4 regions of the Bacillus sp. LJBS17 genome follow, and region 1 is predicted to be linked to each of the others. Evidence: predicted binding sites of a transcription regulator. Region 1 holds the regulator's gene; each other region holds the start of a gene.
The links. The regulator LexA, encoded in region 1, represses DNA repair genes until DNA is damaged. The targets are predictions, from matches to a motif close to CGAACATATGTTCG.
Positions count from the first base shown of each region.

Region 1 (9,200 bases):
ACAAGCAGGCGGAGAAAAAGCAGAGCGGGGGATGAGGGGATTTATCTGCAAACAATAGCGGGAACTTGTCCGCTTCCTTTATCTGAAACCTTTCTGATAGAAGCTGCACATGACAACAAATTAACCGCTGTTCATCATATGTGGCTGTTTGGAATAAAATTTCTAACTGTTCATTACAGCATTACACATATTAACCAGCCTATTGAAAGAACCTAACACAAAGAAGAAGCTTCGTCTGCCAGTTGTAATAGGTGAACTGTTTTAAAAAAATTCTGCGCCGCATCAAGACAGGAAAGGAAGGGTTTATGGTGTTTTATATCAGTTTATTTCTGATTCTTTGGCTGGCTGCGGGGTTTGCAGTGGGAATGAAACAAGTGTATGTCGATCAGCTGTTTGATAAAGCTGTGATCGAAAGGCTGGAAAAAGAAGCGAATGATCATGGACACGCTGACCGGATGATCAAACAGCGCGCCCTTTATATTGCAGCAGTGACATTAAGCGGGTTTATTTCTGTTTATTATGAAATGAAAACAATCCCGCAAAGGCGAAACATAAGAAAAATTGAAAAAAACATCATGAAATTAAATCAAGTAAAAAAACGAAGAATGAAGAGAAAATAAAAATGCACAGGCCAAAGGGCAGGTGCATTTTTGTTTTGTATGGAAATGGGGGAGGTGGTGCCAGCTTACTTTTAATAAATTCAAAAATGAGAAGAACAGCGCCCGGGCTAATGGTATATAATATTGTGAATTTAACAAAAATTTAACAAGGAGGACAAGAGAATTCGTGCTAAAGCCTCAAAGAGACCTACATCCTGTTGATTTGGACTTAGAGGCGGAGTAGATGAAACCGGCCAAAGTATCCCTGCTCCGCCGTTTGCTCCATTCCTTGAAGCATGTTGATTGTAACATAGCCAAACGTTTTCCATCAACTATTAAAATTGTAAAATTATTGTTTATTTTTATGGTATTTGCTCCGATTTCTTCAATTTATGCTGAAGATGTATATCAGAATTTTGAGGAATTAAAAAACAATGAAGATCCTTCTGATTACGACATTGTTACGAAAGAAACCGGAAGCCCTGTTCTTGTTTTAGCTATTCACGGAGGAGGTATTGAAGGCGGGACAAGTGAAGTAGCGAGAGAGCTCAGCAAAGAGTACTCGATGTATTTATTTGAAGGCTTAAAATCGGCAGGAAACTCAGTCCTGCACATTACGAGCACGCACTTTGATGAACCTCGGGCCCTTAAAATGACGGGAAATCATGAATATGTCATTTCATTACACGGGTACGCAGAAGAAGATCAGCAGATCGAAGTCGGCGGTACAGATCGCGTAAGAGCGGCAGATTTAGTTGAGAAATTGCAGCATGCCGGTTTTCCTGCTGTATTGCTCAATCCGGACCATCCACATGCGGGCGTTAGTCCGAATAACATTGCAAATAAATCAAAAACAGGTTTAAGTATCCAGATAGAAATGAGCACAGGGTTTCGAAAGTCTTTGTTCGGCATCTTTTCTTTAAAAAGCAGAGCTGTTACTCAAAATGAGAGGTTTTATGAGTTTACAGAAGTGATGTTCCGTTTTCTCAAAAATAGCTACTGAAAAATAGGAGGCGATAAGACAGCCTCCTATTCCTTATGCTTCTCATTCGTTTCGGGAAACAGCTCGTCCGCGGCTTCCGTTTGATACTGTAAGGTGTTATCTCTCGCTGACAGTTCATTTCGGAAATTTTCATCAAGCACATTTTTCAGTAAATACCGATGAAAAAAGTATTCAAAAACAGTAAGACAGGCAGCGGAAAGGAGAGCTGCTCCAAATGGTGAGAAATCGTTTCTTGTTTGGGTTAAAACAAATACCCAAAGAATAACGAATGAAAGGCCAAAGTCAGCCAATGAAGCTGTAATATTGTTTGTTCTGGGTAAGACGAGCATGTCACCAGAAAGATAGGACACAAAACCTAAGAAAAGTGCAATAAACATCACACTTAAGAAGGATGCGTGATAGACTCTGTCCAAAATCACATATAAAAGGGCGAGAGTGAAAGCAATCTTTGAAGCAAGCGCAATGATATGTTTCATTTGACCACCTAATTTGTTATTTTTTGAAGAAAATTCTTGGGCGTAAACAAATGATAAATAATGCAATTCAAAACCATTCATAATGGTCATGTTACTATTTTAAACAGTCCGTTTTTGTTTACACTGGTATTTTTTTCAGCAGTATGAATCTTTTTATGAAAAAAGTCGTATATGTGGATGATCAGCTTTCAAGGGGGGAATGATTTGTGGAGATAAAAGGAATCAATCACTTGTTATTTTCAGTTACGCATTTGGATACATCGATTGATTTTTATCAAAAAGTGTTTGATGCAAAGCTTTTGGTAAAGGGAAGAACAACTGCATATTTTGACATGAACGGCATCTGGCTAGCGCTTAATGAAGAACCAGACATCCAGAGAAATGACATTAAGCTTTCTTATACCCATATTGCTTTTACAATTGAAGATCATGAATTTGAGGAGGTATCAGCTAAATTAAAAAGACTTCATGTCAATATTCTGCCTGGCAGAGAACGAGATGAACGCGATCGAAAATCAATTTATTTTACCGACCCTGACGGCCACAAATTTGAATTTCATACCGGAACACTTCAAGACAGGCTTCGATATTACAAACAAGAAAAAACCCATATGCACTTTTATGATGAAACGGCCTTTTGATATCACACACCATATTTCATATAAGGTTAAATTTAAAGAAGGGTGTTGGTGGAGACTTTATGTTTGGGGAAGGTTTCTACCCGATTAGTTCAACGATGCCATATCTTTTGAACTGCACAAGTGATTCGGTGAAGGAGAATTTGAAATACATATTACATTTTATATGAAGAAAGCGAGCTGTTTTAACAGAGTGTTGAACTACCTAAACTATGTACTAAATTTTCAGTTATATCAATTGCCTCGCCCTTTAATAAATATAAAACCGCATCCTTCCACGACCTAAAAATGAAACGTTTTTAAGAAGATAGCGTCTAATATTCTAAACGTTCATATTTTGAATAAAAGTTTCCTGAGGGAAAGAAAATTTCTTGACTTCAACAATTGTTTGGTGGATAATTATGGTGTAAACATGATGTTCTTTTTCCTCCTATTCAGGCTCGCACCCAAAAGTCAGGGCGAGCCTGCTTTTTTTGAACAACAAACCCCCTCTCCGTAAAGGAAAAGGGGGTTATTTCATGCATCTGATAGATCAATAGATTAATGGACGGTTCTGAACACGCCAATCACTTTCCCTAGAATGCTGACATTCTGCAAAATGATAGGTTCCATCGTTGGGTTCTCAGGCTGCAAGCGAATGTGTGTATCCTCTTTATAGAATCGTTTTACAGTTGCTTCATCATCTTCTGTCATCGCAACTACAATTTCCCCATTGTTCGCTGTGTTTTGCTGTTTAACGATGACATAGTCCTTATCGAGAATACCAGCATCTATCATACTGTCTCCCATAATCTCCAGCATAAATACATGCTCGTCTGGAGGAACCATGCGGTCAGGGAGCGGAAAATATTCTTCAATATTTTCTACTGCTGTAATAGGAGATCCCGCCGTGACTTTCCCGATGACCGGTACATTAACGACCTGGCTTTGCGGAATGTCTACTTCTTCATCAAGAATTTCTATTGCTCTTGGTTTTGTCGGATCCCGTCTGATCAGCCCTTTTGTTTCCAAGCGGGCCAAATGGCCGTGGACAGTAGAGCTGGACGCAAGCCCGACAGCCTCTCCGATCTCTCTCACGGAAGGCGGATATCCTTTTGATTTAACCTCTGCTTTAATAAAACGGAGGATATCAAGTTGCCTTTTTGATAGCTTCGTCATTTTTCGCACCTCAAAACGTCGATTTTAAGAAGATTATAGCATGATTTTCCTTACAGTACAAACATAGGTTCGAAAAAACAATTGACAGAAACGTTTGTTCGTATATACTGAAATTATAAAAATGCGAACAAACATTCCTGTTGGAGGTTATGATCATGAGTAAAGAATCTATTATTTTTGTCGGTCTGTTCACAGTGATTTTGAGCGCGGTTATCCTTATGCTGTCATATACAAGCAGCGGCCAAGAGCTTAATCAGTATGTTAAAATAGAAGTCCAGCAAGGCGACACACTCTGGTCAATTGCTGATCAGGTAGCCGATACAAAAAAGATAAACAAAAATGATTTTATTGAATGGGTAGCTGATAAAAATCAACTTCAAACCTCTGATATCCAGCCGGGTGATGAGTTAGTGATCCCATTGAAAAAGAAGCATCAGGATGCATATGAATTAGCAACTGTAAGATAGAGAGGAAAGAGAGATAAAATGAAAGCACTCATTTATGCCCGTGTAAGCACAAATAAAGAACAGCAGGAAACGTCATTAAAGCGGCAGGAGGAGGAGCTTACGGCCATTGCAGCGGAGAACGGCATGGAAGTGGTCAAAGTGATTTCAGAAAAAGCCAGCGGATATGAAATGGATCGGGATGGTGTATTTGAGCTGCTTGATGTGATTAAGAACGCTGGAATTGATGTCATTTTGGTTCAGGATGAGACTAGGCTCGGACGGGGAAACGCAAAAATCGCACTGCTTCATTGTATTTATAGAGAAGGTGTGAAAGTCTATACAACGGCTCATAGAGGTGAACTGGAGTTATCGGAGGCTGACTCAATGGTCTTGGAAATCGTCAGCATTGTGGAAGAGTATCAGCGAAAGATTCACAACATGAAAATCAGACGGGGAATGAAACGTGCAGTAAAAAACGGTTTTAAACCGCAAAAAAACTTAAAAAACCAACATGGGAACAGTGGAAAAGAAAAAATAGAGGTGCCAATCTCAGAGATCGTCCGCCTGAGAGCGAATAAACTGACGTTTGCTGAAATCGCGGCTACCCTAAGAGGGTTTGGCTATGATGTCTCTAAAGCAACCGTTCACCGGCGTTTTCAGGAATACATAGAGAATGAAGAGACAGCAGAGTGAATCAGTTGTAAAACTTTTTTTGATCTAGTACTATATAGACAAAATGCAATAAAGGAGTTTAACATGATTTCAAACGCGAAAATTGCCAGAATTAATGAACTTGCTGCCAAAGCTAAAGCTGGCGTTATTACAGAAGAAGAAAAAGCCGAACAGCAAAAGCTCCGTCAAGAGTACTTGAAAGGTTTTCGTTCTTCTATGAAGAACACGTTAAAAAGTGTGAAAATCATTGACCCAGAAGGCAATGATGTTACACCAGAAAAGCTAAAAAGAGAACAAAGAAATAACAAACTTCACTAATATAAGAGGAATACGGCAATATCGTATTCCTCTTTTGCATATACTATAATCAAAACTCTTATGTGACAAAATTCAACAAGTTTCTCTCAAATTTAAGCTGAAACAGTTGAGAAAAAGTCGTCAGACATTTATGATGTAAGGGTACAACACATAAGGAAGGGGATTTTTATGGATACAATTGAAAAGAAATCAGTTGCTACCATTCGCACACTGTCAATAGACGCTATTGAAAAAGCAAATTCTGGTCACCCAGGGATGCCGATGGGAGCCGCTCCAATGGCATACACGCTGTGGACAAAATTTATGAACGTAAGTCCGGCAAACCCTGGCTGGTTTAACCGTGACCGTTTTGTTTTATCTGCTGGACACGGGTCAGCACTATTATACAGCATGCTTCATTTAAGCGGGTTTGATCTTAGTATTGAAGATCTTAAGGGATTCCGCCAGTGGGGCAGCAAAACACCAGGACATCCGGAATTCGGACATACTGCCGGTGTTGATGCTACAACAGGTCCGCTTGGCCAAGGAATTGCCATGGCAGTCGGTATGGCAATTGCTGAACGCCATTTAGCGGAAACATACAACCGCGATTCATTTAACGTAGTCGATCATTATACATACAGTATTTGCGGTGATGGTGATTTAATGGAAGGTATTTCTTCTGAAGCCGCTTCACTCGCAGGCCATCTTCAGCTTGGCCGTCTGATCGTACTATACGATTCTAATGACATCTCTCTTGATGGAGACCTCGACCGTTCATTCTCTGAAAACGTGAAACAGCGTTTTGAAGCAATGAATTGGGAAGTTCTTTATGTTGAGGATGGAAACAATATTGAAGAATTAACAGCGGCTATCGAAAAAGCACGCCAAAATGAAAAGAAACCTACATTAATTGAAGTGAAAACGACAATCGGATTCGGTTCACCTAACCGTGCCGGTACATCCGGTGTTCACGGTGCGCCGCTTGGTAAAGAGGAAAGCAAATTAACAAAAGAAGCTTATGCGTGGACATATGAAGAAGACTTCTACGTTCCGTCAGAAGTTTATGAGCATTTCGCTGCAGCTGTTAAAGAATCAGGTGAGAAAAAAGAACAAGAATGGAATGCTCAATTCGCTAAATATAAAGAAGTTTATCCTGAACTTGCTGAACAGCTTGAACTGGCAATCAAAGGAGAGCTTCCGAAGGACTGGGATCAAGAGGTTCCTGTGTATGAAAAAGGAAGCAGCCTGGCATCCCGTGCATCTTCCGGTGAAGTTCTCAACGGACTTGCGAAAAAAATTCCTTTCTTTGTCGGAGGTTCTGCTGACCTAGCGGGATCGAACAAAACGACTATTAAAAATGCCGGTGATTTTACAGCGGTTGATTACTCAGGCAAAAACTTCTGGTTTGGTGTACGTGAATTTGCGATGGGTGCAGCCTTAAACGGTATGGCGCTTCATGGCGGTCTTCGTGTATTCGGCGGAACTTTCTTTGTCTTCTCTGATTACCTGCGTCCTGCGATTCGTCTTGCAGCGTTAATGGGCCTTCCTGTGACATATGTCTTCACACATGACAGTATTGCGGTTGGTGAAGACGGTCCGACGCACGAGCCTGTTGAACAGCTTGCTTCACTCCGTGCAATGCCTAACCTTTCTTTGATCCGTCCAGCAGACGGCAATGAGACAGCAGCAGCATGGAAGCTTGCAGTGCAAAGCACTGACCACCCAACAGCGCTAGTGCTTACACGTCAAAACCTTCCTACCATCGATCAAACATCTGAAGAAGCATTGGCAGGAGTAGAAAAAGGTGCATATGTCGTTTCTAAATCTAAAAACGAAACACCTGACGCTCTTCTCATCGCTTCCGGATCAGAGGTAGGTCTTGCAATTGAAGCGCAGGCTGAATTGGCAAAAGAAAATATCGATGTTTCTGTTGTCAGCATGCCTTCAATGGACCGTTTTGAGAAACAATCTGATGAATACAAAAACGAAGTCCTTCCTGCAGATGTGAAAAAACGTCTTGCAATTGAAATGGGCTCATCATTTGGATGGGGCAAATACACGGGGCTTGAAGGTGACGTTCTCGGCATAGACCGATTCGGTGCATCTGCTCCTGGTGAAACCATCATTAACGAATACGGCTTCTCAGTTCCGAACGTAGTGAATCGAGTTAAGGCATTAATCAATAAGTAAGCTTTTGAAAGAGGATGAGTCAAATCATCCTCTTTTTCTTGTTTATCCGACAAAAATAGTATTGGCTGTTTAACAGTAATAGACAATTCTTTCTTTTCTTTTTTTGTATAATAGAGAGCAAATGAAATGCTGCTGGAAAAGGGGATGAAAAGATGGAACGTCACTACTATACGTACCTGATCAAAGAGGAATTTGCCAATCACTATTTCGGCCGGGAATCGGTTATGTTTGAGCTGTTTCAAGACTATCATTGGACAAGCCTTGAAAAGCAGCAGTATGAAATGACAGAGAAACAGATTCAATATATTACACAACCAATCCCGATTTTACATATGCATCAGCGGTTAAAAATGAATTTAAACAAGACGGATTACAGGCAGCTGGATTATATTTATAGAATAGCTTTGCCGAAAGCAAAAGGCCACGCGACGTTTATGATGAAGGAGCACATGATAGAAATTGTGGCTTCGGGAGATTACGAGGCAGAAACGATATTCTTTGAAGTGTTAAGAAAAGTAAGCCCTTGCTTTTTAGCAATGGATTTCAATTCGAAGCGTTACGGATGGCTAAATCCAGTGAAAGAAAGAAATTTTGTCTAAAACCGAAGAAAAAGAGATGTAAATGTTGTATAATAGCTTTTGGTTTAGTACACTTTAAACTAGACAACATGAAGGAGGAAATAAAATGACTTTATGGGTTGGCATCCTAGTGGGCGTTGTTGCATTGCTCATAGGTGTTGCACTCGGGTTTTTTATTGCTCGTAAATATATGATGAGCTACCTGAAAAAGAATCCGCCTATTAATGAACAAATGTTACGCATGATGATGATGCAAATGGGAATGAAACCTTCTCAAAAGAAAATCAATCAAATGATGAAAGCCATGAATAATCAAACGAAATAATACGTAAAGATTATGATATAGAGAAACATGGTTATAAAATAAAAAACCCTTATACGGGTTTTTTATTTTGCAATCATTCATCACCCGCTACTGCTCGAAGGCGCTGCTTTTGATATTGTATGAGAAGATGGTCAAGCTCCTGACTGAGCTCTATCGTAATATGAGATGTCATTCCGTTCGCCATGACAATTTGCAGCAGCTCTGCTCTTTTTTTTTCAATTTCTTTTAATAGATGCTCTCTAATCACAGGGATGTATCCTTTCATACATTAGATCTTCAAAGTGAATGTTTATATTATATCCATATTTATACTAATTTTCAAATGAGAAGGAGTATAATGTCTCAATGTCAAATTAAATTATATAAGTTTTTTCTGAAAATAGAAATCCTTCAAGTGAAAGTGTTAAAAAAATGAAATGATTTTGTCATAACTTGAAGGAATGTCAAATCATGAAGGGATGATGACATGGGAGACGTGAATTATTTTTTGACATTCGGTGCGGGATTTTTATCCTTTATTTCGCCTTGCTGCCTGCCGCTTTACCCAGCTTTTTTGTCATATATTACAGGGGTCAGCATGGACGATGTAAAAACAGAAAAGCTGCTGCTGCAGAAAAGAAGCCTGTTTCATACTTTGTGTTTTTTGCTTGGCTTTTCAGTCATTTTTATTGCTTTAGGCTATGGAACATCTTTTATTGGCAGCCTGTTTAGGGATTATCACGATGCGATTCGGCAAATTGGCGCGTTGCTTATTATTTTGTTCGGTTTCATTACACTCGGTGTGTTTCGGCCTGAGGCTATGATGAAAGAGCGGA
Region 1 covers NZ_CP079759.1:2,018,559-2,027,758, forward strand. The annotation lists gene KXZ66_RS10355 (YndJ family protein) at 1-216, shown strand, start outside; gene KXZ66_RS10360 (hypothetical protein) at 306-620, shown strand; gene pghL (gamma-polyglutamate hydrolase PghL) at 844-1,602, shown strand; gene KXZ66_RS10370 (YndM family protein) at 1,629-2,078, opposite strand; gene fosB (metallothiol transferase FosB) at 2,285-2,719, shown strand; partial or broken gene KXZ66_RS22565 (hypothetical protein) at 2,628-2,886, shown strand; gene lexA (transcriptional repressor LexA) at 3,257-3,874, opposite strand; gene yneA (cell division suppressor protein YneA) at 4,024-4,341, shown strand; gene KXZ66_RS10390 (YneB family resolvase-like protein) at 4,360-5,013, shown strand; gene KXZ66_RS10395 (DUF896 domain-containing protein) at 5,077-5,310, shown strand; gene tkt (transketolase) at 5,479-7,482, shown strand; gene sirA (sporulation inhibitor of replication protein SirA) at 7,635-8,081, shown strand; gene KXZ66_RS10410 (YneF family protein) at 8,167-8,385, shown strand; gene ynzD (aspartyl-phosphate phosphatase YnzD) at 8,459-8,632, opposite strand; gene ccdA (cytochrome c-type biogenesis protein CcdA) at 8,852-9,200, shown strand, end outside.

Region 2 (9,200 bases), 920 kb from region 1:
TTTCATAATGTGTAGACATGGCTTTTCCCTGGCCTGTTTTATGGCTTACTCCGCTGAAGAGAATCAGCTTTTCACCGTTTACAACCGTATAGCGGAGCGCCACTGACGGCTGATCGATACTCAAATACATGCCCTCGGGATACTCGATCTTCGGCTTGATGGCAAGGACATAAGATCTGTCGGAGTACATTCTCGCAGCATATAATCCGCCTCCGTCATAAAAAGGGAAGTGGGAACAGCATATGATAAAGCGGCTCTTAATGGCGTGCCGGCTTTTTGTTACCACTTCGGGCCTTTCGCCTTTTTTGATATCAAGCGCAACGGTCTCTTCATAAATTCGGCCGCCTTTTTGAACAATTTGCTCCAGAAGCGCTTTTAAGTATTGAAGCGGATGAAATTGAGCTTGATTCTTCATGACAAGCGCCAGCTTAGAACCTAAGGGAATTGGAAGATCCTTGATAAGGTCTCTTTCAATTCCGAGCTTTGTGTATGCCTCATGCTCGGTGCGGATTTTTTGAACAGCGTTTTCATTTGCCGTATAAAGATATGCGTCTTGCTCGATCCATTCACAATCAATTTGATGTTCATCCACAATGCCTTTTATGTAATCAATTGCGTTTTGGTTTGCTTCATAATAAAGCCTCGCATGGTTTAATCCGAAATGGCGGATAAATTCGTCGTATATCATGTCATGCTGTGCGGTAACTTTAGCAGTTGTATGCGCAGTGGTTCCGTTAAGAACCTGATTTGCTTCAATCAAAACGACACGGAAGCCTCTCTTCGTAAGTTCATATGCCGTTGTGATTCCCGTAATCCCGCCTCCGATAATGGTGACGTCACATTCAGTGTCCTCTTGAAGCGCAGGAAAAGAAGGCAGGTCAGTTGATGTTTTCCAGTATGTTTCAGGTGCTTCCTTTGCAAAATGTTGATTAGCCAAGCCGTTATACCTCCAATCAGATTTATTCTTAATTTTTCCATATTCTATCTTTTCATACATAGGAAGCAGGCATTGTTCATAACATAATAAGGTTGAAAAGGAGTGATTTCATTGGCGAATCAAAAAAAGAAAACATTACCGCCTCAGCACCAGAACCAGCAGCCTGGTTTTGAATATCTGATGGACCCGCGTCCGGTTTTTGATAAGCCGAAGAAAGCGAAAAAATTAGAGGGCAAAACCGCTATTATTACTGGAGGAGACAGCGGGATTGGACGCGCTGTCTCGGTGTTATTCGCAAAAGAAGGGGCTAATGTGGTCATTGTGTATTTGAATGAACATCAGGACGCCGAGGAAACAAAGCAGTATGTAGAAAAGGAAGGGGTAAAATGCCTGCTGATTGCAGGAGATGTCGGGGATGAAGCGTTTTGCAATGATGTGGTCGGGCAGGCAAGCCAAGTGTTTCCATCCATTGATATATTGGTTAACAATGCAGCTGAGCAGCATGTCCAGCCAAGCATTGAAAAAATCACCAGCCACCAGCTGATGAGAACCTTCCAAACAAACATTTTTTCCATGTTTTACTTAACAAAGGCAGTGCTGCCTCATTTAAAAAAAGGGAGCTCTATTATTAATACCGCTTCAATTACCGCCTATAAAGGCAATAAAACGCTGATCGATTATTCAGCGACAAAAGGCGCGATCGTTACGTTTACAAGGTCCCTTTCCCAGTCGCTTGTTCAGCAGGGCATACGGGTCAATGCAGTGGCACCGGGTCCCATTTGGACACCGCTTATCCCGGCCAGCTTTGCCGCAAAAGACGTGGAAGTGTTTGGTTCAGACGTGCCGATGGAACGCCCGGGACAGCCGGTCGAAGTGGCGCCAAGCTATCTATACCTTGCCAGCGACGATTCCACATACGTCACAGGGCAGACGATTCACGTCAATGGCGGAACAATTGTGAACGGATAATAAAAAGCCAATCCTTGAAGGATTGGCTTATTCGCTCTGCTTGAGCGCTGCATATTCTTTAGAGAGCGTAAGAAACGCATCTTTATCTTTTTCGTCCAAGGCTTTGTTAATTTGGTCCGTCAGCATGGCAAGCCGACGGTTATACAAGGATTCATCGAGCACCATTTGAATGTAAATATCCGTCATTGTGACATCGAATTCTTTTGTTTTTTGCGTGTTGCGGGACTTCATGAGCTCAGTGTACGATTTTTTCTCTTTCATAAAGAATCCCCCCAATGCCTTTTTTATAGTATATGGATAACGGTCGAAAAAATCAATAAATTTTTATAATTTTTAGACAACTAATACTTGGCAATCTATCGACATATCCTGCAAAATGCCGTAAACCGGCAAATCTTATGAAAGTAAAATCGGTTTATTACTAGTCATTTAGTACCATTAAATATCATTAAAAGATGATTTTATCTTAAATGTTAAAAAAACCTGTCGTTTTATAAAAACAGATGATAGATTATTAGTATAAATTTTGCAGAAAAAGGATGGAGGCCATAATATGAGTCAGAAAACAGACGCACCTTTAGAATCGTATGAAGTGAACGGCGCAACAATTGCAGTGCTGCCAGAAGAAATAGACGGCAAAATCTGTTCCAAAATTATTGAAAAAGATTGCGTGTTTTATGTCAACATGAAGCCGCTGCAAATTGTCGACAGAAGCTGCCGATTTTTTGGATCAAGCTATGCGGGAAGAAAAGCAGGAACTTATGAAGTGACAAAAATTTCACACAAGCCGCCGATCATGGTGGACCCTTCGAACCAAATCTTTTTATTCCCTACACTTTCTTCGACAAGACCCCAATGCGGCTGGATTTCCCATGTGCACGTAAAAGAATTCAAAGCGACTGAATTCGACGATACGGAAGTGACGTTTTCCAATGGGAAAACGATGGAGCTGCCGATCTCTTATAATTCGTTCGAGAACCAGGTATACCGAACAGCGTGGCTCAGAACCAAATTCCAAGACAGAATCGACCACCGCGTGCCGAAAAGGCAGGAATTTATGCTGTACCCGAAGGAAGAGCGGACGAAGATGATTTATGATTTTATTTTGCGTGAGCTCGGGGAGCGGTATTAGAAAATAGAAAGGAGCTGACCCACAGGGCAGCTCCTTTCATAAAGCTATGCCGTCGGAATTCCTCCGGTGATGCCATATACCTGAGATGTCACATAGCTTGAATTCTCTGAAGCTAGAAATACATAAACATCGGCCAATTCCACTGGCTGACCAGCGCGATTTAATGGAGCTGGCGGCGTGCCTTGTCCGAATTTCGGGATGTTTTCCGTCGGCTGTCCGCCGGAAATTTGCAGCGGTGTCCAAATTGGTCCGGGTGCAACTGAATTTACTCTGATGCCTTTGGAAGCAAGCTGTTTTCCCAGTCCAACGGTAAAGCCGATAATGGCGTTTTTTGTTGCTGCGTAATCTAACAACATCGGGCTTGGATTATAGCCTTCAACTGAGGTAGTTGTGATAATTGAAGCTCCCTCCGGCAAATACGGAAGCGCCGCTTTTACAACCCAGTAAAGGGAAAAGACGTTCACTTCAAATGTTTTATAGATTTGTTCAGTAGGCAGATCTTCGATGTTTTCGACCGCTTGCTGTTTGCCTGCAACGAGCGCTAGCACATCAAGTCCGCCGAGTTTGTGATGCGACTGTTTGACTAGATCTTGGCAAAAGGATTCGTCGCTCAAATCTCCGGGGATCAGCACTGCTTTTCGGCCTTCTGCTTCAATCAGCTCTTTTACCTCTTCAGCATCTGGCTGTTCCTCGGGCAAGTAGTTAATGGCCACATCGGCACCTTCTCTGGCGTAAGCAATCGCGGCAGCGCGGCCGATACCGGAATCGCCGCCCGTGACAAGCGCTTTTCGACCCGTTAGTTTACCTGATCCTTTGTAGCTTTTTTCTCCGCAATCAGGGACAGGCTTCATGTTCTTTTGCAGGCCTGGCGGCTCTTGATATTGTTCAGGAAATTCATCATGAAAAAATGCTTTTATAGGATTCGTAAGATTTGAATCAGACATCATCAACGCTCCTTTTCTGTTTGGTGTACATTCGTATGTGTACCCCTGAGCATAAGCAGAAAAACATGTTTTGGCAGTTTGAATAGTGAAGGAAAAAGAAAACAAGAAAAAACAAAGACTTCTTCCATATTTATCTTGTCAAATAAGACTATATGAATTATGATAAATTCGAGCTATAAATCAACTAAATATTGGGTGTTGGGGGAGTGAATCGTCATGAAAAAAGCTGCCGCGGTTTTGCTGTCACTCGGTCTCGTTTTCGGTTTTTCATACGGAGCTGACCATGTGGCAGAAGCCAAAACAAAGGTGAAGGTCTATAAGAACTGCAAGGAGCTAAACAAAGTATACAAAGGCGGAGTGGCCCGCACATCGAAGGTGAAAAACAAAGGCGGAAAAACGAAGTACAAGCCTTACGTTTCTAAGGCGCTTTACGATGCCAATAAAAACAAAGACCGCGATAAAGATCTTATCGCCTGTGAACGGTAAATAAGAAAAAGCAATCTGGTGTCCAGATTGCTTTTTTTATGCTTATGCAGCCTGATCGGCCGCAGCGCTTTTCGCCTTCCTTGTCATTAGGCTGACTGCCATCATGACCGAGATATTCAAAAGCAGGGCGACGATGCCAACATTCAGGTCTTTTGCGGCTTGCGGCAGCGCCGGAAATAAAGTGCCGATCGTCGTTTCCGTCATTGTAATATAAGTAACTGCTCCGACACCTGCAATAATGCCGGCGAAGGCTCCTTGCTTTGTCACCATATTATGCTTGAACAGGCTGAACAAAAGGGCGGGGAATAGCTGTGTGACAAGGCTGTAGCCCATCAAAAGCAACGTAACGATGGTATTCCCGCCTTTGAAGGTAAAATACACCGAAATCAACGCAATCACCGGCACTAAAAACTTAGCAAGAGCCGATACCTGTTGTTCTGTCGTGCGGGGCGCAATTACCTTGTACACATTTTTTGCAAACAGCGTGGAGGCGGACATTAAGATCATAGACCCTGGCACAAGTGCTGTCAGCAGTCCGGCAGCACCGATAATTCCGACAAACCAAGGGTCAAATGCTTGCAGAGACAGTTTCAAAAGCGATAGATCCCCGTCTGCGCCTTTCAGATCTGGAACTTGCAGGATAGCCGCGAAGCCGACGAAAAGGACGAAGAGCAGGACCAGCTGGTACAAAGGCATGATGATGGCGTTTTTACGAAACACTTTTGGGTTTTCGGCTGAATACGAAGCGGAAAACGTGTGAGGCCACATGTAAAACCCGAGCGCTGTCAAGAGTACGGTTGAACTGAACCAGGCCACACTTTGTCCCGATTCGGATAGCGTAAGAAAGCCAGGCTTTGCCGTTTCAATCTGCTGAAACATGTCTTGAAATCCGCCGTAGTAATGAATTGGCAAATACACACCTAAAAACAGAACGACAACCAGAATCATGATGTCCTTCACAACCGATATCCAGGCAGACCCGTGAATGCCTGAAACCATAACATAAACCGTGATGGAAACAGCGCCGATCCAGATGGCGGCGGTCGGGGTGATTTTGCCGTACGAGGTTTCCGATACAATCAGCCCGAGGCCTTTCAGCTGCAGTACAAGATAGGGAATGAGTGCGGCGATGCCGACCAGTGAAACGAGAATGCCAAGCAGCGGACTGTTGTATTTTTTTGTGAAAAAATCAGATTGCGACATTAGTTTATGCTGTTTCGCGTACGTCCAAACTGCTGGAAGAAGCCAGTAAGAAAGGATGTAGGCCAGACATCCGTAGGCGATGATATAAAAGGCTGGACCGCCCTTTCCGTAGGCCCAGCCGCTGCCGCCGAGAAACGTAAAAGTAGTATAAATTTCGCCTGCCATCAAAAGGAAGACGAACACAGTTCCGAAGCCGCGCCCTCCAACCGTCCACTGCTCCAGGTTCATGTCTTTTCCTTTTTGGGCGCGTATACCGAGAAAAATACTCAAGAGCAGGATACCGAAAATGATGATGAGAGCTGCATTCATTCTGCTTCCTCCTTTTTATTTTCCTTGTCGAGGACATACACAATCGCCATCAGCGCAGAGGTCAAAAGAGCCCACATCACAATATAGGCAAGAATAAACGGCATGCCGAACACATAGGGGGTCACCTTATTTGCAAAAGGGATGCCGAGTAAGATTCCGATAAAGGGCAAAGCGGCAAGAACGTGAATCAGTTTCATAGAATCCTCCTTCTATTTAGGATTGGGGTGTACAAGCCTAAGCGTACTGAAAATGATGTCGCAGATATGGCAGCACATGTCACTTTTTAAGGGGAAAGGCTGTGGTTCGAATTATAAATAAATTTATTTTGTTTGTATAGTGTGAATTGTCTGAAATTAATGATCTGAATCGCCCGAAGAGGGAACGGGCAGTATGATTCAAAAGGCTCGGAGTCTGTCCGGGGCAAATAGATAGTATGTTAATAATTCGCTGACCTGCTCACGGATTCGCGGATTAAAATAGCGATGGTTTTCTTCATAACCGTCGATGACAAATGTATAGAGCGTAAAGGCTTCATCGCGTTCCGTCTCGCGGATTGCAATTTTTCTTTTCCTCAGTTCTTTTCTGACCTCCATCAAATCCTTTTGTGCTATTTTTAATGATTCGCTGATAAGCTGTTTATAAGGATGCTTCAATTTTAATGTGCTTTCTTCAATTCCGGCGAGATCACGGTTAAAAATCGTAATGGCCATGGGCAAAAAGAGAGCCCGTTCAATTAAATCGTATATTTCCTCCTGCAGATTTGGCATATTGACTCCTTCTTTCTAAGGGAACGTTTGTTCTATTTGTATTCTATATCGGCTGGTGAAATGTTTCAAGACAGAAAAAATCACCAAAACTTTTTAGTTTTCTGCTGATAATGTGTAGAATAAGGATAGACAAACCCGGTAAGGAGTATAAATGTTGGAGCATTTTTTATCCTATTTGACACAAGAACATTTAACTGAATTATTTCAAAGCTATAGGGCTTTCGGTCCGCTCATAGCTGTGCTGCTGCCTTTAATTGAAGCATTTCTCCCGTTTTTGCCGCTGATCGTGTTTGTGGTGGCGAATACGAACTCGTTTGGCTTGTGGGAAGGATTCATCCTGTCTTGGGCGGGATCAACTGCTGGTTCCATTCTCGTATTTTTGATTGTCCGTCAATACGGACAGAGAAAATTGCTTGGATTTATCCGCAGTCATCCGTCTGTAAGAAAGCTGATGTTATGGGTGGAAAGACACGGCTTCGGTCCCATGTTTCTTCTGCTTTGTTTTCCATTTACACCGTCAGCCGCGGTGAATGTTGTTGCCGGTTTGTCAAGGATCGGAACGCGGCCGTTTATTTTGGCGGCAGCCTCGGGGAAGCTTGTCATGATTTTTATGATCAGCTTCATCGGATATGATCTGCACGCGCTGATTACACAGCCGATTCGAACGGTCATCGCCGTATTGGTGATCACTGTCTTATGGTATGTCGGCAAAAAGGTGGAGCGGTATCTGCATGTAAGAGCCAGTCAGCGTGAGCATGATGGAGGGAGACAGTAACATGAAAAAACGGTTTTGGTTTCTTGCCGGTGTAGTGTCCGTTGTTCTCGCCATTCAGGTTAAAAATGCTGTCTTTATTGATTACAAGGTAGAAGGCGTCAGTATGAACCCGACCTTCCAGGAAGGAAACGAATTGTTGGTCAATAAATTTTCGCATCGATTTAAAACCATCCATCGTTTTGACATCGTCCTTTTTAAAGGCCCTGATCATAAAGTGCTGATTAAACGGGTAATCGGCTTGCCCGGTGAAACGATCAAATATAAAGATGATCAGCTGTATGTGAACGGAAAGCAGGTTGCTGAGCCATTTTTGAAGCATTTGAAATCTGTTTCTGCCGGCAGCCATGTAACGGGTGATTTTTCTTTGAAAGATGTGACGGGAACAAGCAAGGTGCCGAAAGGAAAATATTTTGTCGTTGGAGATAATCGCATATACAGCTTCGACAGCCGGCATTTTGGTCCGATAAGAGAAAAAAATATTGTCGGTGTGATTTCTGATGCCGAATAAAAAGACGCTAATGGAAGAGGCGTCTTTTTGTATGCCGTTTGGAAAAATGTGTTGAAGAAAAATTTGTAAGGAGCTATAATCAAAATTGTTACCAGCGTAACAAAATTTATATATTTTTTTGATTGGAGGGTCGTTTTTATTGGTTTTTGTTCGTTTTTCATGAAACAAAAGGAGTGGTGAATGATGATGAAATATGAAGCAGTGATTATAGGAGGAGGACCGGTTGGATTTATGCTGGCTTCTGAGCTTGCGATGGCCGGAGTGGGAACATGTGTGATTGAACGGCTTGAAAAACCTGTTCCGCATTCCAAGGCGTTGACGCTGCATCCCCGAACGCTGGAGCTCCTTGAGATGAGAGGGATTTTAGAGCGGTTCGTATCCAAGGGAAGCAAGATACCTTCCGGACATTTTTCAATGCTGGATACCCGTCTGGATTTTTCAGGCTTGGATACGAGCTGTCCTTACACGCTTTTGCTCCCGCAGTCCAAAACAGAAAAGCTGCTTGAAGATCATGCACGAAGGCTGGGAACAGAGGTGTTTCGGGGTGCAGAGGCGCTGTCGGTTACGCAAAACGGGGAAGCGGTCCAAACGATTTTTAAGGATCGGGACGGCAGTGTACGGACGATCACAAGCAAGTTTGCCGTTGGGGCAGATGGCGCCGGGAGTACCGTCCGGAAACAGGCAAAAATTGAGTTTCCGGGAACAGACAGCACTGTCACCGCTGCGCTTGGGGATGTGGCGCTCCTTTCTCCGCCGCCGTCAGGCGTGCTGTCCCTTTGCACAAAAGAGGGCGGTGTTATGATTGTTCCGTTATCTCCAGACCGATACCGTGTCGTTGTGATCAGTCCTTATCGCACGCAAACGCCGAAAGATGTGCCTGTGACTGAGGAAGAGCTGAAAGCTGACCTCCTGCGAATTTGCGGAACTGACTTTGGTTTAAGCGACCCTTCGTGGATGTCGCGGTTCGGGAACGCCGCGCGCCAAGCGAAACGGTATCGGGACGGCAGAATCTTTCTTGCGGGTGATGCCGCGCATATTCATTTTCCGGCGGGCGGGCAAGGACTGAATGTCGGCCTTCAGGATGCAATGAACCTTGGGTGGAAACTGGCGGCGGCCATCAAAGGCTCTGCGCCTTCATGGCTTTTGGACAGCTACCATGACGAGCGGCAC
Region 2 covers NZ_CP079759.1:1,095,140-1,104,339, forward strand. The annotation lists gene KXZ66_RS05605 (FAD-dependent oxidoreductase) at 1-937, opposite strand, end outside; gene KXZ66_RS05610 (SDR family oxidoreductase) at 1,049-1,906, shown strand; gene KXZ66_RS05615 (IDEAL domain-containing protein) at 1,934-2,167, opposite strand; gene comK (competence transcription factor ComK) at 2,460-3,038, shown strand; gene KXZ66_RS05625 (SDR family oxidoreductase) at 3,083-3,982, opposite strand; gene KXZ66_RS05630 (excalibur calcium-binding domain-containing protein) at 4,199-4,468, shown strand; gene KXZ66_RS05635 (sodium:solute symporter family protein) at 4,511-5,980, opposite strand; gene KXZ66_RS05640 (DUF3311 domain-containing protein) at 5,977-6,177, opposite strand; gene KXZ66_RS05645 (YhjD family protein) at 6,376-6,747, opposite strand; gene KXZ66_RS05650 (TVP38/TMEM64 family protein) at 6,899-7,522, shown strand; gene lepB (signal peptidase I) at 7,524-8,030, shown strand; gene KXZ66_RS05660 (monooxygenase) at 8,211-9,200, shown strand, end outside.
Region 2: KXZ66_RS05645 (YhjD family protein) is a predicted target of LexA. The motif match lies at 6,768-6,781, and genes of this name have one in related genera.

Region 3 (9,200 bases), 400 kb from region 1:
TATTCACAGGTGAAGTGACGCACTTTACCCGGGTGCAGCCTCTTTGTTTTACTGTTTCGATAAATACATCATACAATTGTTTCCCAATTTGCATTTTTCTGAAATCTGGATGCACACCGGAAAAATGAATGTACGCCGTTTCAGGATCCGATTGCGATTGAAATCCGATTAAAAATCCCGTCATGCTGTTATGTTCGGATGTAATAAAGCTTGTGTCCTGAAAATGCTCAAAAAATAGTCTCGGCAATTTTTCTTTCAGCTGTCTGCCGCCCCACCATTCATTCAGTACAGACGTTACCATTTCATAATCTGAAGACGTGATTGTTCGAATATCCATTACGATTTGATCTCCCTCCGTCTGGCAAAACGAATGTCAGCTCTTTTTCTCACAATATAAAAATTATATTTTGCCTGGCTGGAATTGTAAATGCCTTCTTTCCTTTATCATACGTTTCCAGACTGCCGAGGGAACAATGTTTCATCATTTTAGCCTATTTCTCCCCCAAGCAGGAGGAGAGACTTTACAGCACAATATCAAGCACTTGATCAAGTCTCAGCTTATAAAGCTGATCCTCGTCTCCTTTTATCCATACTGCTTTTTCAAACTCTTCATACCGGCAGATCTTCCCGGTGCAGCGGACAATCTCACCGTCCTGAAAGCAGCTGACAGTGATATCCTGAGCGAACTCCATCGCGGCGCAAAGCGTTTGATTCATCTCTTCCAGCTTATCGGGATCAAGGATCGGCTTCTGCAGCTTTTGTTTAAGCCGCTTTCTCTCCAGCAGGCTTTGCTTATGTTCCGGCAGAAACATCCTGCTCCCTTCCCACAGCAGGTTGCCCCTTTTTAAATGATCGTTCATTTATAATGCCCCCCTATTTTAGCCGCACGTTCAAATGCCTGGCCTGCCGCTGTCAGTGACGCCGCCCTGATGATTGCTGTGTCGCCGAATCGATTTTTAATGCCGTCCATCACATAGCCTAGGCTCATTTTCTTTGCATAATCCTGAAATAAATTGAGCTGCCATATGTCATCAGATGAGAGCTGAGACAGATTGACACCGAGGCGGCGGACAGGTTTCCCGTCCCAAAATGTAAGAAACAGCCGGCGTACAGCCTCATATACATCCTGAGTAGAATTAGTCGGCTCTGCCAGCTTCACTTGCCGGTTGAAGCCCGTCGGCCAATCAAAATCAGCACCCCGGCAGCTCACTGACACCGTCTGCCCCATGACCCCGGCGTTTCGGCTTCGCCTGCACACTTCTTCACTCAGCTCAAGCAATACGACCTTGATTTCTTTGTCAAAGTGTTCGTAGTCTCTCGGGAGAGTCATTCCATGGCCTATCGCCTTTTGCCCGTCCAGAGACGAAGTTGACACAGGGGAATAGTCGATTCCGTTTGCCGTCATCCACAGCACGTGGCCGTTAATGCCCCATTTCTTTTTTAAAAGATCGAGCGGAAAAGCCGCGAGCCCGCCGATCGTGCTGATGCCCATCCGATTTAAATGATGCTTCATGCGGCTCCCGACGCCAAACATGCTGCCCACCGGGAGCGGCCACATTTCGGTTTTCATATTTTCTTTCGTTAAGGTAAAAATACCGTTCTTATTCTTTTTGGCAAAATTGTCACACGCAATTTTGGCCAGCGCTTTGTTAGGGCCGATTCCGACCCGTGCATAAACGCCGATCTCCCGCATGATTCTGCCCTGAATGCTTTTCGCGATCTCCATCGGCGTCCCAAACAGCTTCTGGCTGCCTGTAATGTCCATGAACTGTTCATCGATAGAATAAGGCTCCACAAGGTCTGTATACTCCTCGAGAATGGCCGTAATTTGCAGTGATACATCAATATACCGCTGCATACGCGGCCGGAGCACAACAGCCTCAGGACACTTTTCCTGCGCCTCCCACAGCCGTGAAGCATTCACCACACCCTTTTGTTTCGCCAGCGGGCAGGCAGCCAATACGACTCCGCCCCTTTTTTCAGGGTCACCCGAAACAATGACGGGCCTATTTTTCAAATGTGGATTTTCCGCTTTCTCTACAGATGCATAAAACGATTGCATGTCAACGAGAAAAATCACTTTTTCTTTCATCATACACACCTCTAAAAAGAACTTATGTTCGTTTTTCATTATATGCGAAAGTATGTTCGTTTTATACTGGTAAATGATTCTTGTCTGACAGAAAATATGATCCAAGGGTTTGAGAGAAGAAAAACATTTAGTAGAATAAAAGCGAAGCATAAGGATAGGAGAGTCATGATGGAGAAATTTGTCGAAAAAATGATGGAACAGGCATTGCGGCAATACGGCAGAAACGTTGCTATAGATCCGTTAAGCCCGTATGAAAAACAAAGCCTGAAAGCGGCTCTACAAGAGAGACGGAATGAAGAACCGGATGAGGATTTGCATGCGCATATAGAAGATATCATTTATGACTATGTCACAAACCAAGGCTTGTTCTCTTAAACGCATGACTTTCAGCCGCTGATGCGGCTTCCCCTTGAAAACACCGCCTGAAACAAATAAACAGTCTCAGGCTTACAGAAAAAAAGCAGGATTTTCTCACGCTCCATAGATTCATATGGCCTGGCGTAAAATTCCCCTCAATGCTCGCGCAAAACGGAATAAGCTGTCCATGATCACGCGTATACACTTTTTCGAAGAGATGTGCTCTCTTGTTCTGTCATGCGGTCCATCGGTTTTCAGCGTACATCTTGATCTCATAGCCGGTTTCACTGCCGATATGATCTACGTCCTGGCGGCTTAAACTCTTTTAATGTTTCAAACACACCCTCACTGAATTCGGACATACCGTCATTTTCCTTCTGTCATCACCTTCAATTTCAAGATGTAACCCCCGCCACACGCATCCTCAACGCATAGTATATTGCCATCCATACAATCAGGCATACTACATGTCAATAACGAAATATTTTGAACGATCTATTGGAGAAGGAAATTTTTTCATATATGATAGAGAAAGATCATACATACAGGAGAGAATATAATTCATGAAGAAATGGAAAGACATCCACCCGATCAGCTGGACAATTATAATCGGAACCATTTTCGGCAGAATGGCAACATCGATGAGCATTCCTTTTTTAGCGATTTATTTGACAGCCGTCCAAGGCGCATCAGCTTCCTATGCAGGGCTGGTCATCGCCGCGAGCTCATCAGTCGGCATCCTCGCAAGCTTTTACGGCGGATATATCTCAGATAAATTCGGCAGAAAAAACATGATGCTTGTATCGATTTTCGGATGGATGCTGGTATTTGCAGGCTTTGCGGCGGCATCTCATCTCTGGGTGTTTTTTGTAGTAAACGCATTAAACGGTCTTTGCAAATCACTGTTTGAGCCCGCTTCAAAGGCCTTGCTGTCTGATATGACAGAAGAAAAAACGAGACTGCTAGTTTTTAATTTACGCTATGCGGCTATTAATATCGGCGTTGTCTTCGGACCTGTGCTTGGCCTATATTTCGGCTCATCGCAATCGACTACGCCCTTTTTGGTGCCTGCAGTCATTTACGGACTATACGGAATTATGCTTGCCCTCCAATTTAAAAAACATCCATCCTTATCAGCACCAGCCCAGTCCCGAAATAGGAGCGTGCGGGAAGCGTTTATGGTCACGCAAAAGGATTATCTTTTTACCATTGCTTTGGTCGGCATTACGCTATGCACCTTCGGCTACTCACAATTCAGTTCCACATTCCCTCAGTATATGGCGCAGAACCCCTTGATCGGCAATGGAACGAAGCTGTATGGGCTGATGCTGACATTAAACGCAATCGTTGTGTTGGCGACGCAATTTCCCATTGTCCATTTTGCAAAACGGTTTTCGCCGCTTTGTTCTCTGATGCTCGGTAATGTGATGGTTAGCATCAGCATGGCCATTTTCACCGTATCACACGGTGTTCCATCAATTGTGATGATTGTCATCACATTTACAATCGGCGAAGTGCTTTTATTCTCTATGATGGATTTGTATGTAGACCAGATTGCAAAACCAGGATTAAAAGGCACTTATTTCGGGGCAATCGGTTTTTCACAGCTCGGAAACGTCATCGGCCCTTGGGTCGGGGGGATATGTATAGACCTGTTTGGCGCTGGCCGGCCGATTTATATTTTTTCTGTTCTGAGCGGCATTACCCTGCTCGGCCTGCCATTTTTAGCGTTCGCCTATCGGCAAATGAAAATGGAGACCACAAAACACCGTTCCCGTCTGGAAAAGCCGCTTTACATAAAAAACGGAAGAGAATGAATCTCTCCCGCAAACATGAGGTGAAGAACATGAATATAGGTGATGTGATGTTTCAGCTGTTTGTATTTATTATATTTGCCGCTGTCGTCTTTGCGGCTGTTACAGGCTTCAAGTATGCGAAAAACCGAAAAGCGCAGCTGGATCACATTGAGAAAAAGCTGAACAGCCTGTCCGAAGATCACGATTAACAGCTTGGGGCAACGAGCTCTACCTTAATCCGGTCTGGATCCTCACAAAAAACTGCATAATGCCCGTCTCCTCCGGCAAAAGGATGCCTGTCTCGGTACAACACACGATAACCTTTTGCCGTCAATTTTTCAGTCATCTGATCGACTTGAAGCTTGGATTCAGCATGAAATGCGAGATGGTTCAGACCGACTCGGCATCTATGGTATTCCGGCTCTAGAAATGGCTCTTTCGCCTGCACAATCACTAGGTAAAAACGATCTTTCTTCCAGCTGATGCCTGAGCTCCATTTTTGATACTCTTTATAGCCAAGTTCTTTTAAGAACCAGCCCCAAAACCGCCTAGACGCCTCCAAATCAGAGACATACAGTTCAATATGATGCACAATTTCATACCCTCCTTACCAGCACTTCCTCGACCTTATGCCCGTCTCCCTTACGCAAAATGAGATCTGACCTGAATTTAGTCGGCAAAATATTTTCATATAAATTCGGCCGGTTGACACTCTCCCAAATCGAGGCTGCCATCTCGTCAGCCTCCTGATCGGACAAGTCTTTAAATTTATGAAAATATGAATCAGGATTTTGAAAAGCAGTTTCCCGAAGAAGGCGAAAACGCTCTAAATACCAAGTGAAAATCCGGCTTTCCTCCGCATCCACATAAATCGAAAAATCAAAGAAATCGGAAACAAAAATACGCGGGTTTTCCCGGTCATCCTCCAAGGTGGGCGACTGAAGAACATTAATGCCTTCAATAATCACAATATCCGCCTGTTCTACAACCTCGAACACACCTTCCTCGCGGTCATAGGTTAGATGGGAATACACCGGGGCCTTTACGCTGTCCTTTCCTGATTTTAAGTCATTCAAAAACTCAAGCAGCGCCTTTACATCATAGCTTTCAGGAAACCCTTTTCTAGACATCATATTTTTCTTTTTCAGCTCGGCAGTAGGAAATAAAAAACCATCTGTCGTGATAAGGCTCACTTTTGGACGGTCAGGCAAACGCGAAAGCAGCTTCTGCAAGATCCGCGCCGTCGTGCTTTTTCCGACTGCGACACTGCCGGCAATGCCGATAATAAACGGAATTTTGGCTGAATGTGGGTGCTTCAAAAAAACATTGACATGCTTATTGCGTTCAGCCGCAGACTTGACATGTAAATGAAGCAAGCGAACAAGCGGAATATAGATCGTCTCCACTTCTTCAACAGATAGATAATCATTCAATCCTTCCACAGCTTTTGCCTCTTCTTCAGATACAGCAATCGACAAATGCCCCCCAAAACCAGACCAAGACTCCCGATTGTGCTGTGTATATAAAGTATGTAGGTTAAGTTCTTTATTTTTCACTGTTTACACCTGACTCTCTGTAGGTTAAAACCCTTACAAAGATTGTAACGGAAAACCTTTTCACTGTCTGCTTATTTTTCATTTCGTTTTTTTAGCAAATCAGCACCAATTCGGTTATACGCAGCCATTTCATCTTTTGGAACCATGCTTCCTCCCGTTCCCCAGACGACATGTACGGCATGTTCCATCTTATATTTCTGAGCATAGCGCCTTCCCTCTTCTGTCGAAAAAAGCTGAACCGGCCCGAACATGCCGGCAAGAGCAGAGGGCTCTAAATATTTATCTTCAGATACAGCCAGCATATGAAGCAAAGTATAAAGCATATTGTCCTCTACCGTATAACAGCCGCTCAGAAGCGGTTCAATCAGCTTGCCGACAAATCCTGACGGCCTCCCTACGGCAAGTCCGTCAGCAGCCGTCTGATTATCCAGGCCGATATCCTGGACGGAGATCTTCTCGTGAAGTCCTGAATAAAGCCCTAACAGCATACAAGGTGAATGAGTTGGTTCTGCGAAAAACACATGAACATGATCTCCGTATAAAAGCTTCAGCCCAAATGCTACACCGCCCGGTCCTCCGCCGACTCCGCACGGCAGATACACAAACAAGGGCGTCTCAAGACTTGGCTTTATATTCATACAGTCAAGCTGTGTTTTTAATCGGCTTGCGGCAACAGCATATCCTAAAAACAGCTGTCGAGAATATTCATCATCAATAAAATAACAGAATGGATCTTGTTCCGCCTGCCGTCTCCCTTCGTTCACTGCTTCGCTGTAATCTGTTTCGTACTCCATAACAGTGACTCCCTTTTGGCGGAGGAGATCCTTTTTCCACTGCTTAGCATCGGCGGACATATGCACTGTCACACGAAACCCGAGTGCCGCGCCGATGATGCCGATGCTTAAACCTAGATTTCCTGTCGAACCGACAGCAATCGAATAGCGGGAGAAAAACCCGGCAAACCGCTCTTCCTGTAAGATGCGGTAATCATCGGTTTCCTGAAGCATCCCTTCTTGAAGCGCGAGATTTTCAGCATGCTTTAACACTTCATAAATCCCGCCCCTCGCTTTAATCGATCCTGAAATCGGAAGCTCATGGTCGCACTTTAAAAGCCATCTTCCCGGAAATGGCTGCTGATATGTTGCTTCCAGCTTTTCCTTCATATGCTGCACCTCAAAAAGCGGAGACTCGATGATTCCTTTAGCGCCTTTCGTCTCAGGAAACACCTCGGCAATGTAAGGTGCAAACCGCCGCATTCTTTTTTCCGCTTCCGCTATCTCGGTTGCCCACTCATCTGCACGGGGTATTGGCCCCTCTTTCTTGCCCGAATTTTCCCAGAATACAGGCTCTGCATCAATCAGTTTCTGAATAAACAGATCTTTAAGCAGAGCATGAAGGACTTCTGAATGAAATGACATTCAACAATCTCTCCCTTCCACTATCAAAAACTGCCTCGTGAGAAACAAGCCACTCCACCACAGGCAGTTCTATCATTATTTTTTCATGAGCGCGCGTCCTGCCAGCTTTTCTACAAGAGCTGGAAACAGCTGATACAGCTTAGTGCCGGCATTCATTAAACGCGGAAGATTGATCTCCCGCTTTTTCGTAAAAATTGCAGCTGTAATTTGAGCTGCCACGTCATCAGGATCAAGCATCCAGCGGCCGACATTTTTGGCGTAGTCCCCGCCTTTATCAGCAATGGAAAAAAAGTCCGTCTGAATCGGTCCCGGGTTGACTGTTGTCACATAAATGCCGGTTCCCGAAAGCTCCATCCGCAAAGCGTTTGAGTAACCTAACACGGCATGTTTGGTCGCGGAATACAGGCTCGACTTCGGTGTTGCGATTTTCCCCGCTTGAGAGGCGATATTGATGATATGGCCCTTTTTTTGCTCAAGCATTTGCGGAAGCACCGCTTTTGTACAGGCGATCAGGCCGAAGACATTCACATCAAACATCGCTTTCATGTCATCCAATGTAGAGTCTAAAACCGTTTCAAATATACCGAAGCCTGCATTGTTAATCAGTACATCAACCGAGCCGATCTGATCGCGGACCCGGGCGATATCCTCTAGGCGGCCGACATCCAGAGGAAAAATCTCACACTGTCCGCTCCATTCCTCGGTTATTTTCCTTTTGATTTCTATCAAACGATCCTCGCGTCTAGCCGACAGAAGGACATGGGCTCCTTCAGCCGCGCATAAGTATGCGATTCTTTCACCAAGCCCTCCTGAAGCGCCGGTTATCCAAATCCTTTTTCCCGCTATATGTTTCACCCATTTCACCTCTTCATTGTTTTAAAGTATGCGGTATTTCCTTCCCAATATGACGTGATGGCTTCTTCAGCCTCCAACACATCAAGGTGACCTGCCGTTTCTGACATCGTTAAAAACAATTCTTTTTCATATACAGCAGGAAAAAGCTGCTGACAGATCTGAAAAGCGGTCATCGGCTTTTCATCCAGCATGCGACGGACATCCTCCGTCCTGTTCCTCTGCTTGTCAAAACGCTTCTCAATCAGCGCTTGTACACTGGTGATAGGCTCGCCGTGACCAGGAAATACGATTGTTGGATCAAGTTGAGACAGCCTTCGCAATGACCGCTGATAATCCACTAAAGGCTTTGACCTGACGTCTCCCGCTTTCGGCGCTTCCAAAATCGGATTAGATGAGCTGTTTGCCAGCAGTAGATCGCCGCCAAGCATCCTTCCGCTTTTTTCATGGAACAGAACGATATGCGATTCAGCATGTCCAGGCATCTCCAACACAGACCAGCCCTCAAGCCCATCTATGCCCATACCTTCTCTGATTGATTTTGTCAGAGATCTCGTACAGGAAAATGCGTACGCTGACCGAATCAGCTTTTCCGCCTTCCCCGTATCAAATGGAACGCCTAATTCAGGCAGCAGCTTTTGAAAAAAACGTTTTTGCCAATCCACAAAGGCTTGATTTCGGCTGATATAAGGTTCGTTGAACGCATGCCCAATCACTTCGATTTCATCTGAAAAGACATCAAGCAAGCCTGCATGGTCAGCATGATGGTGAGTCAGTACAACCTGCTCGATATCTGATATTTTCACATTTACAGCGGCAAGCTGCTCTTGTAGGGCTCTGGCAGCCTCTTTTGTATTCGGCCCGGCATCGATAAGTGTCAGCGCATCACCTTTTACGAGATAAACGATAACATCGCCGACAGCAAACGGCGTCGGGACGCGGATCGCAATTACATCTTCAGTTGTCATCCTTTCGCTCCTTGTCTTCATTCATTATTCATATTTTAGCTTTTTCTCGGTCTTGTGTCATTATTGCAGAATGAGAACAAACCTTTTTGAAAAAGCTATTGACATTAGCTTGTCCGCCATTGCATAATGAACAACAAACTAAAACGAGAACCATTGGAACG
Region 3 covers NZ_CP079759.1:2,422,963-2,432,162, forward strand. The annotation lists gene KXZ66_RS12475 (GNAT family N-acetyltransferase) at 1-337, opposite strand, end outside; gene KXZ66_RS12480 (YolD-like family protein) at 522-860, opposite strand; gene KXZ66_RS12485 (DNA polymerase IV) at 857-2,095, opposite strand; gene KXZ66_RS12490 (YqzH family protein) at 2,261-2,467, shown strand; gene KXZ66_RS12495 (MDR family MFS transporter) at 3,013-4,266, shown strand; gene KXZ66_RS12500 (hypothetical protein) at 4,296-4,454, shown strand; gene KXZ66_RS12505 (VOC family protein) at 4,451-4,837, opposite strand; gene coaA (type I pantothenate kinase) at 4,842-5,801, opposite strand; gene dsdA (D-serine ammonia-lyase) at 5,873-7,219, opposite strand; gene KXZ66_RS12520 (SDR family oxidoreductase) at 7,295-8,074, opposite strand; gene KXZ66_RS12525 (MBL fold metallo-hydrolase) at 8,080-9,039, opposite strand.
Region 3: KXZ66_RS12485 (DNA polymerase IV) is a predicted target of LexA. The motif match lies at 2,138-2,151, and genes of this name have one in related genera.

Region 4 (4,358 bases), 160 kb from region 1:
GAGTGAGCAAACTTAATGTACAGGAAATATTATACTATACATTAATCCCCTTGTCGTTAAAAATTCACAATAAATTGACAGTATGAAATGAACGTGCTCAATGCAGGTTCTTTTTTTTATTTCAAATATTAAACAATTCCCTCCAATTGACGATATTTAACATGTAAACTTGTACCAAGGAGGATTTAGGAAATGAAGAAGAGAATTACATATGTACTGCTTGCTCTTCTAGCAGTTGTTGCTTTCGCTTTCACTGATTCATCAAAAGCAAAAGCGGCAGAAGCATTACCACTCTACTATCTACAAATTACAGGGATTACATCAGACGGAAACGATTTTGCTTGGGATAACATCACTGCTAGTCAAACCAAAGCGCCAAACGTTTTGAAGGGGAATAAACTATATGTGAAAGCTCGTTTTATGGGTTATACCAAGTTAACAGTTATCACAGGCAAAGATGGTAAGAATCTGTTGTATAACGGCACAGCTAAGATGTTTAAATCTGATGCCATCCTTGGTCAAAATAAGGTGGTAATAGGCTGGGATAAATATTTTGAGGTTCCCATGGACGCACTTCAAGATAACTCTATACAGATTAAGGCATTGAGCTCAGGCACTACTTTTGTTTACAGTCAAAAAATTGATTTTGAAAGAGAGTGAACCAGGTGATTAGTACTTCTAATTATGATGTAACTAAAGATCCAAAATTCTTAGCTTTTTGTAGCTTAGCAACAGAAGGGTATGGTCAGAACAATACTCAGCAATCTTCCATAGGTTTTAACGAGTTTTGCGAAAAACTTGAGAAAAATGAGATCGTTAAACCCGAGAATAAAAAAAGCACGCTTGATTTGAATAAGTCTTTAGAAGACTGGAAAATGAGATTTACTGCAGGCGGAAACCTTTCTACAATGGATTCGCAGGTATTAGATGTTATCAAAAAAGCATATAACTTAGGCATGGTTAATAAAGATAATATGCTGTTGCGAAATGAAGCAATTAATGCTTATAGAAATTCTATTTAAATAATGAAAACAATGCCCAGCTTAATAAAAATGCTGGGCGTTTTACTTATTGGGGTTATTTGCATTCAAATACTCTCGATGTTCTTTCTCCAATTTATTAATATCATCTTTTAATATATAGATCTTATATTTTTCCTTTGCTTCTCTAGACAGATTATCTTTTAAATACTCACGGAGCTTTGCTTCACTTTTGGTTTGATCCATGCCAATTGTAATTGCCGGATCTGTTTGACCAATTTGCACACTGAATATACCAAATTCATCCCGAATATTATCAATTACTTCCAAAGGGGACTTTTTATTTGCTTCGATTAAAGTAATACCCGACATAATCAAAGCAGGAACTAAGACCAAAAATCCGATTAGCCTCTTCTTCATTAACCATTACACTCTCCTTCATGGAAAAGAATCCCTCCTTTATTAATACTACGCAAATCATCATTGACCTTTATATTTTATTACCAACATTTACATCGAACTTTTGTTCTGGTTTATCTTGAATGAAGAACGTTTGTTCTGTTAATATTAGATCAATAAAGGAGTGAGTCGATATGCTTAGGGATCGAGGAACAATCAAATGGACATCAATGATGCTTCCAGAACATTTAACACAACTTAAACAAGATTTGATTGATGTATCAAAAATTGAAAAACCATCCTTAGATGACCAACAAATTGAAGAGATGGATCTTCTCGTCTCTGAGGCACTTGAATTTAATAAAGAGTTGAAATTCAAACTCTTTAACAATGGATTCGTTGAAAATGTCAACGGCAGAGTCCATTACATTAATTTTGAACAACACAGGCTTCATGTAAAAGATCAGCATGACAAAACAGTATATATCAACATGAATAACATCATAGGAGTTACATACAATGATTGATTACTCACAATTTCCACGTAAGAATATACTTTGTGTCGATATGAAATCCTTCTATGCTTCTGTATCGGCTGTAACAATGGGACTTAATCCTTTAACATGCTACCTTGCAGTTGTAGGAAATACGGAGAGACAGGGAAGTGTAGTGTTAGCTGCATCTCCTGCACTTAAAAAAGATTTTGGAATCAAAACAGGATCGAGATTGTTCGAGATACCTGAAGATCCAAGAATACACATTGTAAATCCGCAAATGAAGCTTTTCATCAGAGTTTCGACTGAGATTACAAAGCTGTTTTACAGATTTGTTCCTGAAAGATGTGTCCATACGTATTCAATTGATGAATCTTTTTTAGATGCAGGAAAAGAAAATCCTGAAGAAATGGCCAAAGCAATTCAAAGTAGCATGCGGAGAGAGTTTGGCCTGATGTGTACAGTTGGAATTGGTGACAATATGTTGCTCAGTAAGCTTGCACTTGACCTGGAGAGTAAGAAAACAAAAAGTGGTATTGCACGTTGGAGATATGAAGATGTGCCAAATAAACTCTGGAAGGTTCGACCTTTGTCTAAAATGTGGGGAATAGGAGGGAGGATGGAAAGAAATCTGAATCGGATGGGAATATCAACTGTAGGCCAGTTAGCTAAATTTCCTTTAGAGCTGCTTGAAAAGAAATTTGGAATAATGGGAAACCAATTGTATTATCATGCTCATGGAATTGATTTATCTGAAATAGGTGCTCCGTTGATGCAGGGGCAGATTAGTTTTGGCAAGAGTCAGATTTTACTGAGGGATTACACAAGGAGAGAAGAGATTAAGGCTGTTCTTCTAGAGATTTGTGAAGAAGTCGCAAGAAGGGCACGTACACATAATAAAGTTGGTCGAACGATCAGCCTGGGAATTGGGTACAGCAAGGATGAGCTTGGTGGTGGATTCCATCGATCCAAAACAATTGAGCTTCCCACAAATATCACGATGGATATTTATAAATGCTGCTTGATACTCTTTAATAAGTTTTACTCGGGTAAAACAGTAAGAAGTATCTCAGTTACGTTATCAAATATTGAGGATGATGTTAATCAACAGTTGAGTTTATTTGAAGTGGATAATGAAAAGAGAAGGAAACTTGGGTTTGTAATGGATGGGATTAGAAGTAAATACGGCTCTAAAGCGATTCTGAGAGCAGTTTCTTATACACCTGCTGGCACTGCTCTTCACAGAGCAGGGTTGACTGGTGGACATAAATCATAAAATAAAAGCCCACTCAAATTTATGAGTAGGGCTAAATTAATCAACCTTTTTTTAACCTCCGACAGGCCTTTCAGCTACCTGGATGTTAGATGGTGAATCTGTACTCAATTGCGTTAAAGCTACTCCACTTAAAATCACAGCTAAAATAGATACGCAAAGCACAAGTTTTTTCATAAGATTCCCTCCACCTGATTCATTTTCTGTTCAGCCCAAACTTTCGCATTGAAAAAGCTCGTTGCTTCTTCAAAAGCACCTATTGATTCAAACCTTTTTGCAGCTATGTAGGACAATTCATCTACACTTTCAAGTTCATTTTGCTGTTTTAAAAACTCAATATTACTAATACAGTTATTGAAATTATTTTTTAATTCCCCACAATAAAGGTTGTATAAGATGCTAATTTTGGCTTCGTATACTTTATTCTCCATTAATATGAGTCTTTCCTGTGCTTTATTGTAAAAATTAATGGCTTTCATTTTTTCGTCAATTTTAAAGAGTTCTTTAATCATCATGAATAAAGAATTTATATAATAAATAGAATTTAACCAAGACTCATTTCCTATTGCTTTTTCAAGAGATTTAATGCATTTATCAGGTTTGTTCCAATCAGAATAAACGATACTGAGGTTGTGATATAATTGAGCTTTTAAAAATTCATCTTTTGTTTCTTTTGCAATATCAATTGCTTCTAAATAATATTTTTCTGCTTCCTCAAATCGTTTCATATCAGCATAGTTTGCAGCTGCAATCATTGTTGATGTAGCTAGTTTGCATTTATAATCAGGGTGTCGCTTATATATTGAAATTGCATTTTTTATATAGTGTTGTGCCACAATGCTTTGTTTAACAAGAGTATATAAGTAAGAGACTTTAGAGTAAAATTCAGCTGCTTCAATTTCATCTGGAATTTCTGCAAGCTTTTTCTCAGCTAATCCATATAAGTTGATTGCTCGATCATAGTTTTTGTTGTATGCCTCATACATTGCTTCAAATAAATAAAAGTTGTATTCTAATTTATCATTTGTTTTTTTTATGAAGTTTTGATTGTCTTCAGTAAAATAGGTGTGCTTTTGTAAAGGCTCTCCTCGTGAAGAATGCAGCAACATTTTATGTCTTTCTTCTAATAGACTATAATACGCAAGAACTTCTTGATCTTCTTCCATTTCATCAAAAAGTTTCTTTATCTCTGAATAATATTTTATTGATTCA
Region 4 covers NZ_CP079759.1:1,865,382-1,869,739, forward strand. The annotation lists gene KXZ66_RS09345 (YolA family protein) at 193-660, shown strand; gene KXZ66_RS09350 (hypothetical protein) at 666-1,022, shown strand; gene KXZ66_RS09355 (YolC/YozM family protein) at 1,065-1,400, opposite strand; gene KXZ66_RS09360 (YolD-like family protein) at 1,574-1,906, shown strand; gene KXZ66_RS09365 (Y-family DNA polymerase) at 1,899-3,149, shown strand; gene phrK (phosphatase RapK inhibitor PhrK) at 3,201-3,323, opposite strand; gene rapK (response regulator aspartate phosphatase RapK) at 3,320-4,358, opposite strand, start outside.
Region 4: KXZ66_RS09360 (YolD-like family protein) is a predicted target of LexA. The motif match lies at 1,497-1,510, and genes of this name have one in related genera.